3 regions of the Bacillus sp. EB V-12 genome follow, and region 1 is predicted to be linked to each of the others. Evidence: riboswitches for the same ligand, from Rfam matches in the RefSeq annotation. Region 1 holds a riboswitch; each other region holds the start of a gene.
What was found. Region 1 has a riboswitch for S-adenosylmethionine ahead of metK (methionine adenosyltransferase). Riboswitches for the same ligand answer to the same signal wherever they lie in the genome.
Positions count from the first base shown of each region.

Region 2: it holds a riboswitch for S-adenosylmethionine, as region 1 does, so the genes downstream of both, ACZDYH_RS26695 (peptide ABC transporter substrate-binding protein) here and metK (methionine adenosyltransferase) in region 1, are expected to answer to the same signal.
Region 3: it holds a riboswitch for S-adenosylmethionine, as region 1 does, so the genes downstream of both, mtnW (2,3-diketo-5-methylthiopentyl-1-phosphate enolase) here and metK (methionine adenosyltransferase) in region 1, are expected to answer to the same signal.

Region 1 covers NZ_JBUXJL010000011.1:98,682-103,878, reverse strand. Annotated here, with positions in the region: gene ACZDYH_RS25395 (MogA/MoaB family molybdenum cofactor biosynthesis protein) at 1-9, opposite strand, end outside; gene ACZDYH_RS25390 (hypothetical protein) at 246-425, shown strand; gene ACZDYH_RS25385 (GNAT family N-acetyltransferase) at 496-1,020, shown strand; gene metK (methionine adenosyltransferase) at 1,062-2,261, opposite strand; SAM riboswitch class I at 2,431-2,552, opposite strand; gene pckA (phosphoenolpyruvate carboxykinase (ATP)) at 2,781-4,367, shown strand; gene ACZDYH_RS25370 (ATP synthase subunit I) at 4,718-5,101, opposite strand.
Region 2 covers NZ_JBUXJL010000014.1:28,587-33,783, forward strand. Annotated here, with positions in the region: gene ACZDYH_RS26690 (peptide ABC transporter substrate-binding protein) at 1-1,227, opposite strand, end outside; gene ACZDYH_RS26695 (peptide ABC transporter substrate-binding protein) at 1,633-3,273, opposite strand; SAM riboswitch class I at 3,406-3,510, opposite strand; gene ACZDYH_RS26700 (aldo/keto reductase) at 3,663-4,496, opposite strand; gene proC (pyrroline-5-carboxylate reductase) at 4,498-5,197, opposite strand, start outside.
Region 3 covers NZ_JBUXJL010000001.1:591,945-597,141, forward strand. Annotated here, with positions in the region: gene ACZDYH_RS03205 (1,2-dihydroxy-3-keto-5-methylthiopentene dioxygenase) at 1-421, opposite strand, end outside; gene ACZDYH_RS03210 (methylthioribulose 1-phosphate dehydratase) at 399-1,037, opposite strand; gene ACZDYH_RS03215 (2-hydroxy-3-keto-5-methylthiopentenyl-1-phosphate phosphatase) at 1,034-1,693, opposite strand; gene mtnW (2,3-diketo-5-methylthiopentyl-1-phosphate enolase) at 1,690-2,934, opposite strand; SAM riboswitch class I at 2,999-3,104, opposite strand; gene ACZDYH_RS03225 (pyridoxal phosphate-dependent aminotransferase) at 3,169-4,347, opposite strand; gene ACZDYH_RS03230 (carbon-nitrogen family hydrolase) at 4,362-5,197, shown strand, end outside.

The DNA.
Region 1 (5,197 bases):
TACACTCATTTTTTATCTTTCCTTTCTTAAAGACTTTTCTTCATTTTATCATACATACCTTTACACAATTATGTATGAAGCCAATCATGCGCCATGATACAATATAAGTATACTAACCCACAAAAAGGAAAGTGCACTTTCTTATACTCCTAGACTACACATCTTTAGCTACTCTTTATATTTTCTACATAATAGAATTCAATTTTAAAACTTGTACTAAAAAATAAATTGGAGGTCTACATAGTATGGAACTTTATAAAAAATTAACAACAACATTTATCCTCTTATTCATCGCTTCAATCACTGTCGGCTTTTCCTTAAAAGGCGCAATTCCATACGCTACATTAGTAAGCATTATATTCGCGACACTATTTTTACTAAGTAGTGCCTTTTGCGCAGGTAAAGCACGTCAAATGAAAGGTTGATTACATATGTCCAGAAGAAACCAATCCTTTGTAAATCATGTGAAAAGAAAATACAAAAGGAGGACTTACATTGTTTAAATCAAACCGTATCCAGTTACGAAAGTTTTCCGAAGATGATATTCTAACATATTATAAATGGCATAATGATATAGACGTTATGAGTTCAACTACTCTCACTCTTGATAAATATTCCCTTCAAGACACAGAAAAACTTTGCCAGCAATTTATTCATTCTTCGGACTCTAAGAGCTATATCATTGAAGAAAAATCTACGCATCTTTCAATTGGTATTACTTCTTTAATTCATATTGATTCGTATAACCGAAACGCTGAATGTATTATTGATATTGGTAACAAGGATTACTGGGGGCAAGGTTATGGGAAGGAAGCTTTCACCTTATTATTGGATTATGCATTTTTAGAATTAAATTTACATCGCCTTTCTTTACGAGTATTTTCTTTTAACGATAGAGCAATTAAATTATATAAATCACTCGGTTTTCAACATGAAGGAACTTGTAAAGAAGCTATATTCCGCAATGGCAATTGGCATGACATTGAACTCTTCGCTTTATTCCAACGTAATTATAAATAAAAAAAGCTTTGCGCTCACCGCGCAAAGCTTTTTTTCATATATTATAGACCAGCTTGCTCTTTTAAAGCTGCTGCTTTGTCTGTACGCTCCCATGATAGATCTACATCAGTACGTCCGAAGTGGCCGTAAGCTGCTGTTTGTTTGTAAATTGGGCGACGTAAGTCTAGCATTTTAATAATACCAGCTGGGCGAAGATCGAAGTTGTTACGAACTAGTTCTACTAGTACGTCTTCAGATACTTTACCAGTGCCGAATGTATCAACTGAAATTGATACTGGTTGTGCTACACCGATTGCGTATGCAAGTTGCACTTCTGCTTTTTCAGCAAGACCAGCTGCTACGATGTTTTTCGCAACATAACGAGCTGCATATGCTGCAGAACGGTCAACTTTCGTTGCATCTTTACCAGAGAATGCACCGCCACCGTGGCGAGCGTATCCACCGTAAGTATCAACGATGATTTTACGTCCTGTTAAACCAGCATCACCTTGTGGTCCACCAATTACGAAGCGGCCAGTTGGGTTAATGAAGAATTTCGTTTCTCCATCCATTAATTCTGCTGGTACTACAGCTTTAATTACGTGCTCTTTTAAGTCGCGATCGATTTCTTCCCATGTAACATCTGGGTGATGTTGTGTAGAAATTACGATAGTATCAACACGTACTGGTTTACCATTTTCATCATACTCAACTGTAACTTGCGTTTTTCCATCCGGACGTAGGTATGATAATGTATCATCTTTACGTACTTCAGTTAAACGGCGAGCTAATTTGTGAGCAAGCGAGATTGGAAGTGGCATTAACTCTTGTGTTTCATTACATGCGAAACCAAACATTAAACCTTGGTCTCCTGCACCAATTGCCTCAATCTCAGCGTCAGTCATTTGACCTTCGCGTGCTTCTAGCGCTTGGTCAACACCCATAGCGATGTCAGCAGATTGCTCATCGATAGATGTTAAAACTGCACAAGTTTCTGCATCGAATCCGTATTTTGCGCGTGTGTAACCAATGCCTTGAATTGTTTCACGAACGATTTTTGGAATATCTACGTAAGTAGAAGTCGTAATTTCCCCCGCTACCAATACTAAACCAGTTGTTACAGTTGTTTCACAAGCTACACGTGCATTTGCGTCTTTTGATAAGATCGCATCTAAAATTGAATCAGAAATTTGGTCACAAATTTTATCTGGATGTCCTTCAGTTACAGACTCAGATGTGAACAGATGACGTTTTTTTGTCATGTGGTAAACCTCCCTACAGTAATTGTATATATTGTACGGAACTCATCCTTAATTTGCCACAAACTGCGACATACATTTATTCTCCCACACAAGCATACAGAAAAACCTTTCCTACTTTACATAGAGGAAAGGTTTAATTTGCTACTTGCATACTGCTTTTTGCCCTTCGCTCTTATCGTTCGAGACCTGTAGCCTCGCACAGGTTTTAGCACCTATTCACCTGCATTTATCAATACAAGTGAGGTTGCTGGGCTTCATCGGGCCTGTCCCTCCGCCAGCTCGGGATAAGAGAGTATCCGTCCCAACCTATACTAAAGAAATGATATTCATTTGTCAATTAATATTCACATTTTCCTGAAAGTTTTTCTCAATACGCCTGAAATGAAATATTAATAGGGAAATAATGCATTCACACAAACAAAAAGAAATAAATAGTATACATTATTTATATAATTGTGTTATACTCTTGTTGGGGATTACGAGAAATATTTCATTAAATGAAAAGGATGGTATATAAATATGAGTACTGTGAATGTCCAAATTGGTTTACACGAATTATTGAACGGAAGCAATGCACAGATTCAACTAAGTGTTCCGCAATTAGTGGAAAAAGTATTAATGCGAAATGAAGGGAAATTAACTTCGACTGGTGCCGTTTCTGCTTCAACTGGAAAATATACAGGACGTTCTCCTAAAGATAAATTTATTGTGAAAGAAGCATCGGTTGCTGACAAAATTGCTTGGGGAGCTGTGAACCAACCGATTTCTGAAGAACATTTTAATAAATTATATACTAAAGTTTTAGAATACTTAAAAGAAAAAGAAGAGTTATTCGTCTTCAAAGGATTTGCAGGCGCTGACCGCAATTACCGCCTACCAATTCAAGTTATTAATGAATATGCATGGCACAATTTATTTGTACATCAATTATTCATTCGTCCAACTGAAGAAGAATTAACAACTCATGAGTCAGGGTTCACAATTGTTTCTGCACCGAACTTCAAAGCTGATCCAGCTGTTGACGGTACAAACTCTGAAGCATTCATTATGGTTTCATTCGAAAAACGTATTGTACTAATTGGTGGTACAGAATACGCTGGAGAAATGAAAAAATCAATCTTCTCTATTATGAACTTCTTACTACCTGAACAAGATATTCTTTCTATGCATTGCTCTGCAAACGTAGGTGAAGAAGGCGACGTAGCACTATTCTTCGGTTTATCTGGAACAGGTAAAACAACATTATCTGCTGATCCAAACCGTAAATTAATCGGTGATGATGAGCACGGTTGGTCTGATAACGGTGTATTCAATATTGAAGGCGGTTGCTACGCGAAATGTGTAAACCTTTCTCACGAGAAAGAACCACAAATTTTCGATGCAATCACATTTGGATCTGTTTTAGAAAACGTTATCATTAATGACCAAACACGTATCGCCGACTACAACGATACTACTTTAACAGAAAATACTCGTGCTGCATACCCTATGCATGCGATCGACAATATCGTACTGCCAAGTGTTGCTGGACACCCAAATACAATTATTTTCTTAACTGCTGATGCATCTGGCGTATTGCCTCCAATCAGTAAGTTATCAAAAGAGCAAGCTATGTATCATTTCTTAAGTGGTTACACTAGTAAACTAGCAGGAACAGAGCGCGGCGTTACTTCTCCGCAAGCTACATTCTCAACTTGCTTCGGTTCACCATTCTTACCACTTGATGCATCTCGCTACGCTGAAATGCTTGGTGAAAAAATCGAGAAACACGATGCGAAAGTATTCTTAGTAAACACTGGCTGGACTGGTGGCGAATACGGCGTTGGTAAACGTATGAACTTAGGTTACACTCGTGCAATGATTCAAGCTGCATTAAACGGTGAACTTGCGAAAACTGAAACAGCTAAACATGATATCTTCGGTCTTGAAGTTCCACTTCACGTACCAGGTGTACCTGACGAAGTGTTAATGCCTGAACAAACTTGGGCTGATAAAGCTGCTTACAAAGCAAAAGCAATCGAACTTGCAAATGAATTCAAAGCTAACTTCAAAAAATTCGACAGCGTATCTGAAGACATTATTAACTTAGGCGGTCCAATCGCTTAAATTAAAACTTTCTGTTGGAATAACCCTTTACTCATATGAATAAGTGTCGTGTAACCGTAAAGTTTCGCGTACTCACCGACAAAACCCAATGCGGCTTAACGGTTACACACACTTACATAAAAAAGAAGCTTACGTGAAAACGTAAGCTTCTTTCTATATCTTATATAAAGTGAAACGCTAATCTCTTCATCTGTGACCTAGATTATAAAATTACAGCTTCGAATATATACATTATATCCCTACTCACTACATCTCTCGGGTTTCACATCGTATGGGGCTAAAAAAGGCCCTGACCGCTTCTATTCGTGACTGGATCATCTATTCCATCTAAAAAGAAGTCTTTTATCTTTTTAGCTCTTTGTTAGTTCTTTCTCATCTTTCATGCTATAGTAACCTAAATTCACAACGATTAAGAAATACCCACCCATAATCCCTACTGCAAACGCCCACATAACCATGTGGTGCTCAATTTCGTACATAATAATAGCACCCAAAATGGCAGCTGCAAAACGGTTAAACATACCGAGTGTCGGTGCTTTCGTCTTCTTTACAATACTATCTCCAAGCTTCTCAATTCTTCTGCCTAAAAGCCAAACGCAATACATACTTACAATAAGCCCAATTCCAGCGCCTAAAAAGTGTGCTGAAAACGGTGTTAACATCCAACCTAGTAACAAAATACCTAGTATATAATACGATTGGATTTTAAATGATCTTAGTGACATACTAATCATGCTGTACCTCTCTTCATTCGTTCTTATCTATCCAACAAAAAATTTCTTTCAAATTCATATTCCTTACATTCATTTCATTCAAATTAAAAACAACAT
Region 2 (5,197 bases), on a different contig from region 1:
TAATTCACCTTTTAAATATTCACCAGTCTTTTTAGCTAAAGCATTGTCACTTGTTAATAGTTCGATTGTTACTTTGTCAGTACCAAGTTCTTGTTTTGCTTTTTTCCAGTTTTCTTTCGCTGTTTTCACATCATCCTTGACTAGATTTCCATTTTCTTTACGGAAGTCATTGCCTTCTGGGCTCTTTGCAAATTTCGCAGGAACCATTCCTTCAGCTGGAACAGCGCCGTTATTTAAGATTGTTTCTACGTAAGCTTTTTTATTCATTGCGCCGTTAATAGCAAGGCGTGCATGTTGATTTTTTAATGTTTCATTTTTCTGATTTAATCGTAAGAATTGAATACCGACTTCAGCGCGTTCTTTGAAGTTTGGATCGCTCTTATATTTATCAACAAACTCTGCAGTTAAAGCAACACGATCAATTTGTCCTGAATCATATAAGTTCACTTCTGTAGACTTATCTTTAACGACATTGAAGTTGATTTCTTCTAATTTTACAGTTTTAGCATCCCAATAGTTAGGATTTTTCTTCAATTGGAAGCTTTGTTCATGTTTCCAGTTATCTAATGTGAAAGCACCGTTATAAATTAAATGATTTGTTTCTAAACCATATTTATCGCCTTGAGACTTTAAGTACTCTTCATTAATTGGTAAGAATGTTGAGAATGTAGTTAAGCTTAAGAAGTAGGGAACAGGACGGTCTAGTTGTACTTCTAACGTTTTATCATCAACAGCTTTGACCCCTAGTTGATCAATTGGCAATTGTTTTTGGCTTATTTGTTTCGCATTCTTTATATCGAAGAATAAGAATGCGTATTCAGCTGCTGTATCAGGATTTACGGCACGTTGCCAAGCGAAGGCAAAGTCCTTTGCTGTAACAGGAGTACCGTTTGACCATTTTGAATCACGGAGATGGAATGTATATTTTGTTTTATCGGGACTAATGTCAACCGACTCAGCGACACCAGGAACCGGTTTATTATCTTCTCCCATTGCATATAGCCCTTCAAAAACATTACGCATTACGTTCATGGATTCCCCATCCGTTGCTTTTGCAACATCCATTGTTGGAATTTCTGAAGCGAATGATAAGTTAATTGCCTGTTTATCAGGTGCTTTATCGTTTGCTTTCGCTCCGCTTGCATTATCTTTATTTCCCCCGCAAGCAGTTAGTAATAGACTTGCCCCCAAAACAGATGCAACAACAGGTACAACTTTTTTCTTCATTGTTCGTTCCTCCCTAAATGTGTTGTTCGTAACGTCATAATGTCCGTGTCTTGAAGTAGCTATAGAAGGAGATAAAACCTATTATAAATATTTGTTTATAGGTAATCAGGTGTTCTATATGTATATACATGTTGAACTGTAATCTATCGTTATATGTTTCAACGTAGTAGACATTATATTTTGATGGTGAAATATTTTGTTTCTTTGATTATTTAGAATATTAACGCTGAAAAGAACTATATGTCAATAATAAAAATAGATTGTTAATTTCTCAGAATAATATATTAAAAAAGCAGATTCTCATGTGTGAGAGAACCTATTTTTAATATATTTTGCTAAAAAAACAATTGGTGTGGGCTAATAATAAGTGGGGATGAAGAAACCCCCACTTATTAAAGTTTCACTTTATTTTTCAATTTTTGCCCACTTGAAGTTTAATTGACCTGCAAAGTCTACTTGCACAATTCCTTTCACATAAGAACGTTCTAAATAAGATTCGCCTTTTTGGTAAAGAGGAGCGATAACAGAGTCTTTAAATAATATTTTCTCGGATGCTAGTAATGCTTCCCAGCGAGCTTTTTCATCACCAGCTAAAGTTGTTTTCACTTTTGCTATTGTTTCATCGAATTCCTTATTAGAGTAATGATCTAAGTTATAAGGGTTATTCGTTGTAAATAGCTCAAGGAATGTAATTGGATCCGCAAAGTCAGGGCTCCAGCCATCAATTCCGATTTCGTAGTCACCTTTTAATAAAAGCGAAACTTGTTGCTTACGCGGCTGAGGTTTTATATTTACTGTTAATCCATCTAGATTCTTTTCTAGTTGTCCTTTTAAGAATTCACCAGTTTTCTTATCAAGGTCAGCATCACTCGTTAATAATTCTAATGTTATCTTTTCAGAACCAAGCTCTTGTTTAGCTTTTTTCCATAACTCTTGTGCAGATTTTGTATCAACTTTTGTTAAATCGCCGTTTGCAGTACGGAAGTCTTTTCCTTCAGGTCCTTTTGCAAAGTTTTTTGGAACGAGACCAAATGTTGGTGTAGAGCCATCATTTAATAACGTATTTACAAAGGATTTTCTATCAATTGTTTGATCAATTGCTTGGCGTGCAGAAACGTTTTGAAGTACTTTGTTTTGTTGATTCATACGTAAAAATTGTACGCCTACGTTTGGACGTTCTTTAAAGTTAGCATCCTTTTTATATTTATCGACGAAGTCAGATGTTAGTTTTATACGATCTAATTGTTTTGACTCGAATAAATTTACTTCTGTTGATTTTTCTTTTACGACATTAAAATTGATTTCTTCTAGTTTGACAGTATCTTTATCCCAATAGGTAGGGTTCTTCTTAAATTTAAAGCTTTGTTCGTGCTTCCAATCGCTTAGTGTAAAAGCTCCATTGTACAAGATTGTATTATCTTCTAAAGCGTACTTATCACCTTGTACTTTAAAGAATTCCTCATTAATTGGTAGAAATGTTGGGAACGCTGTTAAGCTAATAAAATAAGGAACAGGACGCTCTAATTCTACCTCAAACGTATGGTCATCAACTGCTTTTACACCAAGTTGGTCGGCTGGAAGTTCTTTGTTGTTAATTTTTGTTGCGTTTTTAATATCAAAGAATAAAAATGCATATTCAGAGGCTGTTGCTGGATCTACGGCACGTTGCCAAGCGAACACAAAATCTTTAGCTGTAACAGGAGTGCCGTTTGACCATTTTGAATCTCGCAAATGGAATGTGTATTTCGTTTTATCGCCACTTACTTCATGAGATTTTGCAACACCAGGAACAGGTTTGTTACCTTCACCAAGATTATACAAACCTTCAAATACGTTTCTCATTACTTGACCAGAATCAGTATCTGTAGCACGAGCCGTATCCATTGTTCGTATTTCAGTAGGTGAAGATAAGTTTAAAACCTGTTTACTAGGTGCCTCGTCTTTTGCATTTGCTCCGCTTGCTTCGTTTTTATAACTACCGCAACCAGTTAATAAAATACTTACTCCTACAACTGATGCAATACCGGGTACAAACTTCTTTTTCATTTGATTTTCCTCCTAAATAATTAAGTTTGGATGATGATGAGGGAAATGAAAAATAAAAAATCCCTCTTTTCATATTGAGAAAGAGGGATTTTTACGTACAAGTTATGCACCCGTATATAAACGAAGTCCCTCATTCTATCTTTCAAGCATAAAGCTTGCAGGAAGTGGCACAGTATTCAAAATGAACCTGTTGCCGAGGTTTCAAAGGGCCAGTCCCTCCACCTCTCTTGATACAATGAGTAAACGAATAAATTTTATTAATTTTTGTGTTTCTTTGATAATTCAAAATCTTACACCTTGAATAATGAAGTGTCAACTAAATGAAATATAGTTTAAATTTTCAGTTTTCTTAAATGAAAAAACCACTGCATATGGCAGTGGTTTTTCTACTAGAAGTTAAAGTTATCTGGATCTGGACCAACGCGACGATCTTCATTTAAAGCTTGAATTGCTTTCATATCATCAGCACTTAATTCAAAGTCGAAGATGTTTGCATTTTCAATAATGCGATGTTCTTTAATTGATTTGGGAATTGTTACAACTTCGTTTTGTAAATCCCAACGTAAAATAATTTGCGCAGTTGATTTATTATATTTTGTCGCAATTTCTTGTAACGTTGGATTATCTAGTAGTTGTCCTTGCATTAATGGTGACCAAGCTTCAAGCTGGATATTATGTTCTTTACAGAATGCATGTAACTCTTCTTGTGCTAAACGTGGGTGGTATTCCACTTGGTTGACCATTGGCTTAATTTCAGCAATTTCAAATACGTCTTGTAAGTGGTGAATGTGGAAATTACTCACACCGATAGCGCGAACACGGCCATCTTTATAAAGTGTTTCTAATGCTTTCCATGATTCAGTATATTTCCCTTTTACAGGCCAATGTACTAAATATAAATCTAAATATTCTAGACCTAATTTCTCTAATGTAGTTTCAAATGCTTGAAGCGTTGTTTCATATCCTTGATCGCTATTCCATACTTTTGAGGTAATAAATAATTCTTCACGTGAAACACCGGATTCACGAATCGCTTGCCCAACGCCTTCTTCATTTTGATAGATTGCTGCAGTATCGATGCTGCGGTAGCCATTTTTAATTGCTGCTTTTACAGAATCAATTACTTCTGAACCATCTTCTACTTTAAAAACACCTAAACCAAACCAAGGCATTTTTACACCGTTATGTAATGTTGTATAGTCTTTTAAACTTGTTAAAATCATATTATTTCCCCCTAGCTTTTTTGTTTGTTGCTTCTACTGCTTTTTGAATTGCCTCTGAAAAATTATATTCGTATAAAGTTTTGAGACCCTCAGCTGTGGAACCACCTGGCGTTGTTACTTGTTCGCGAAGGTTAGCTGGATTTTGCGTTTGTTCAAGCATAGAAGCAGAGCCAGAAATCATTTGAATCACAAGATGTTTTGCGGTTTCTTCATCAACTCCATAACTTTTTGTTGCTTCAATTAAGCTTTCAGCAAAGTAATAAAGGAAGGCTGGTGCACTTCCAGTAACTGCAGTAAGCTGATGAACTTCTTCCTCAGTACAAAGTTGCGAAGTACCAATACCTTTTAAAAGTAGTTGCAGGGTTTCTTGATGTATCTCGTTTACTGATTGTCCCATTGTATATAAGGAGATAGACTTTCCAATTTCAGCAGCTGTATTAGGCATAATCCAAGCAACAGGCGTGCCTTTTGGGAGTCTAGCTTCTAAATAAGATGGTCCAATGCCAGCTGCTACTGTTACGACTAGTTGATTTGATATTAACGGAGATAGCTCAGCTAATAACTCTTCATGAGCCGAAGGTGGCATTGCTAAAACAACCGTATCAACAGATGTAACATGCTGTTTCCAATCTGTTGTAGTAGACACATTATATCGATGTTGTAACTGTTTTAGCTTTTCTATGTTGCTTCGGTTAGAGACG
Region 3 (5,197 bases), on a different contig from region 1:
TTTCAGGAACAGATATTAAATCGCCTGGCTCAAGTTCAACATCAAAGAATTTCCCATCTTTACCTTCAATAGCGAAAATGCCATGACCACTGACGATAAAGCGAACTTCGTCATCTGTATGATGGTGTTCCTTTTGGAAATTAATTAATAATTCGTCAAGGTTAGGGGTGCTATTTGAAAGTGAAATTACATCATGTGCTTTATAACCACGGCGTGCTGAAACATCAGCGATTTCTTTTGAAAAAATAGCTAATATTTCAGCTTTGTTTTCATCTGTTAACGAATAATTTTCATTTAAATGAGTAGGAAGTTTAGAAATATTCCATTTCTCATATAAAACGCCTTCCTCTTGTAGAAATTTAGATACTTCCACTTCATTTTCAATACGAGTATTTACTTCATGAATACGAATTTGCGCCATTAGAAACGCCTCCCTGAATTGATAATAGTTTTATATGAAATTGGAATAAAAACTCATAAGCTTCTAATCTCTTCTTTGCATCAAAGCTATCTCGGCCCCATACAGTAATACCGTGGTTACGGATTAATACTGCACCCGAATCTCCTTGTATATGCTTTCGGAAGTTTTCTCCAAGCGTTGGGATATGGGCATGGTTTTCGATAATAGGAATGTAAATTGTTGCACCTTCTTCCCAAATATCGAGTGCTTTAATAATTTCTTGATTTTGAAGGGTGACTGCATCACTATATAAATTTGTGATGACATTATTATCGGTTGTATGAACATGAAGTACGCAACCGGCATTCGTATTGTTATAAATGTGTGTATGCAATATTGTTTCTGCTGAAGGACGTAATTCAGTCTCTAAAACGGGAACTCCTACATGATCTACTAATAGAAAATCATCTGGAGTGGTTTTTGTTTTATCTTTACCGCTTGCCGTAATAAGAAAAGTAAGTGGTTCATGACTAACCTTTATAGAAATATTACCACTTGTTGCTGGGAACCAATTTCGTGTTGTTAACTCTTTTTTTATCTCGCTTAAGTCATACCATTGACGAAAAAGTTGTTTCATGCCTTCACCTCCAACAAAAGTTTTAATTCAGCTTGCACATCTTGAAATGTTTCAAACGGTGTATAAGCAATATGATTTTCTGCACACTTTGTAATAAGAAAATCGCGAGCGAATACTTTATCAGCTTGTTTCGCGGCTTGTAAATCAGTAATAGAATCTCCAATTACAATATGAAAGTCATCTGTATCACTTAATTTACGGATTAATGATGATTTACATAATCCGCAATGATTTTGACAATGATCATCACAAGAATGAGGCCATTTAACTGTAATAAACTCTGCTGAAAAGTCTGTTTCATTACAATAAATTTGCTCTTTTGGAATGATTCCTTGTAAGAGTGGATAGACGAAGAAATCCATTCCACCTGATATCACGTAAAAAGAAATGTTATTTTCCTTTACGAATTGTATAAACTCATGAAAACCACTACGGATTTCAGCAGTTTCTATTAAAAATTGAATAATATCATCGTGCAGATTAGTAGGTATTAATTGAAATAATTGAGAAACACCTTCTTGAATGGATAGTTCTTGTGATAAAATTTTATTCTTTACTTCTTCGGCTTCTGGTGGTGCGAATTTTTCCATAATGGACATAATGTTATCATTATTTGTAATCGTGCCATCGAAATCACAAAATACTTGAATACTCATAATTTCACCTCATAAGAGGGATTTCCCCATATTTGTAGTGCACTATGCAAATTTATGTCGTCTACTTCATGGAGTGGTTTATTTTGCAAAGTAGCATCAATTGCAGTACGAAAAGCTTTACCGCCGCCTTGCGCTCCATTTGGATGTCCGTGTATCCCGCCGCCAGCATTAATAACAACATCTTTACCGAAATCTCGTACAATAAAGGGAACGAAACCAGGATGAATACCAGCAGACGGAACAGAAAAGCTCTTCTTGAAAAATGCATCGTCTTCAGTTAAATATTTTGAGATAGCAAGAGCCTCCTCTTTTTCTAGCGCAACACTTCCGTATGGAGATGGGAATAATGAAAAGTCAGCCCCAGCATAACGTAGTAGCTTTCCAAGTAATAATGGAGATGAAACTCCATATAACTTGGATGCTGAATAAGCACCACTTACAGCAGGATGTGGCATAATAGGAACTGGGATTTCATCATCTTCTGCAAGTGATTGTAGTACATCTAGTCCGTAAGCAAATACGTTAAATAATAGAATATCAGCTCCAGCTTGCACTGCACGTTTAGCATTTTCTTTTAAATCAAAAGTTCGCCCTGTTAAATTTACGGCATATAACGTTTTATGACCGTATGTTTCGTAGACAGATTGTAAAACTTCTTTTCCAGATACAATGCGTTTCGTAAGGGGTGTTAATGCATTTTCAAATAATATTTCATCATCTTTTACTATATCTACACCACCAATTGCTTGATCGCGTAATTGCGTTTTTAAATACCCAATGTTTCGTCCAATCATTCCTTTAAAAATACTCATTAAAAGGGGACGATCATGCACTTGTAAAAGATTTCGAATACCATCTATCCCGAATTTTGGACCAGGAAAATGTTTTTTTAACTCGTCTGAAAAAGTTAAGTCAATTAGTTTTACTTCGCCATCAAGTGATAGCTTTCCAAATGTAGTCGTTAAAATCGCTGGTAAATCTGGACTGAAGTTTAATAGCGGATATTCGATTTTAATAATTCCGCGTTTTACTTTTTTACGTAAATACGAATTGGTATGTTCATGTTCAGCTAATTCCTCAACATGAATGACGTTGCCTTTATGCTGCTTTAATTGTTCTTGCAATAAGTGTGGCAAATGAGTCCAAGAGCCAATTGTTAAACCGAGTGCAATTTGCTCAGCTTTTTTTTCTAAGTTATGTGAATCATCATGGATTAAATACGTCGCTATAATTCCGCTCATTGTTATAACCTCCTAGTTAAATAAAAAAACCTCTCAGCTAAGGAGAGGTTTTTTTACAACCAGCTCCTTATCTGTCAGCGTAATGCTGCGAGAATTAGCACCGTGTCTACAATTGTAGATCGGTTGCCGGGTTTCGTCGGGCTCGTCCCTCCACCTGCTCTTGATAAGAAGTATTTAGAAATGTTTAAATTTTTAAGATAACTGAATTTTGTCAGATATTTTTCGTGTTGTCAATTACTTTTTGAAAAAATTTAATTTATCAATTCGATTAATGGCTTCTCGTAATCTATCTTCTGTATGCAAGAGACCAACACGGACATACCCTTCTCCATGCTCACCAAATCCAACACCAGGAGCAACTGCGACATGTGCTTTTTCTAGTAAAATATTAGAAAATTGCTCAGAGGTATATCCTTTTGGAACGGGAAGCCATGCAAAGAATGATCCTGTTGGAATGTCTACATTCCAACCAATTGAGTGACAGGCTGAAATAAGAGCGTTTCTTCGAGATTCGTAACTATTTACAAGGTCTATTACACAAGACTGTGAACTTAATAGCGCTTCTCGAGCAGCATCTTGAACTGCACCGAATATACTAACATACATATGATCTTGTAATAGGTTAATTGTTTCAATCACACTTTCATTCCCTACAGCAAAAGCGATGCGCCAGCCAGCCATATTGAAAGTTTTTGATAATGTGTAAATTTCAATTCCTATATCTTTCGCACCATCTGCTTGCAAGAAACTAACAGGTTTTTGACCATCAAATCCGATAGCTCCATAAGCAAAATCGTGAACAACTAATATATTATGTTTATTAGCAAAGTGAATGGTTGCATCAAAAAAATCTTTTGATGCAGTAGCACCGGTAGGATTATTTGGATAGTTTAAAAACATTAATTTTGCACGCTCTGCAATAGAGTCATCAATGTTCGTATAATCTGGTAAAAAGTTATTTTCTGCAATAAGCGGCATTGTTTCAAAGTGTGCTTTTGCTAAAGCAACCCCGGATAAATAATCAGGATAACCTGGATCCGGAACGAGAATCGTATCACCGGGATTTGTAAAACAAATCGGTAATTCTACTAGTCCAGCCTTCCCTCCAAACAAAATAGCAACTTCAGTTTTTGGGTTTAATTCCACGCCGTATTCACGTTTATAGAATGTAGCCACGGCTTCCTTTAAGCTTTCATGTCCGCGAAATGGCGGATATTTATGATGAATGGTCTTTTCGGCAGCATCTTGTAAAGCTTTTACGATATGCTGCGGTGTTGGTTGATCTGGATTACCTTGACCTAGATTAATAACATCGTGACCAGCTGCAACGACTTTGTTAACTTTTGCAACAAGTGAAGCGAAAAATTGTGTTGGCAATGATGTTACTATCTCAGAAGGTTGAAATAATTTCATACTTTCCACCTCTTTTGAAAGTTGTTACAATTCTAGTGACAAATGATATAATCTTTCCAGTATTTTGTAAAGAGAAAAATAAGAATGGGGCTGAAAAAATGAAAGTCGCATGTATTCAAATGGATATTGTTTTTGGAGATGTAGAAAAAAATATTGAGAATGCTAAAAATAAAATAAGTGAAGCTATGAAGGAAAGGCCAGATGTTATCGTCTTACCAGAACTATGGACAACAGGATATGATTTAACGAGACTTTCTGAAATTGCAGATAGGGATGGAGTGGAAACGAAAGAAAAGTTAATAGAATGGGCGAAGCAATATGATGTACATATTGTTGGTGGGTCCATAGCAAAGCAAACAGAGCAAGGCGTTACAAATACGATGTATGTTGTAAATAATGAAGGACAGTTAGTCAACGAATATAGTAAAGTACATTTATTTCAGCTTATGGATGAACATAAATATTTAATAGCTGGTAATGGTACGGGCGAATTTAAGCTAGATGATGTTGAATGTGCTGGAACAATTTGTTATGATATTCGTTTTCCAGAGTGGATGCGTGTTCATACTGCTAAAGGGGCAAAAGTATTATTTGTTGTAGCAGAATGGCCATTAGTTCGTTTAGCACATTGGCGTTTGCTATTGCAAGCAAGAGCAGTTGAAAATCAGTGTTATGTTGTTGCGTGTAATAGAGCAGGAAAGGATCCGAATAATGTGTTTGCAGGTCATTCTTTAATTGTGGATCCTTGGGGTGAAGTTGTAGTAGAGGCGAATGAAGAGGAATCAATTTTATTTGGAGAGCTTGTATTCGAGAAAATTAGAGAAGTACGAAAAGGAATTCCAGTTTTTGC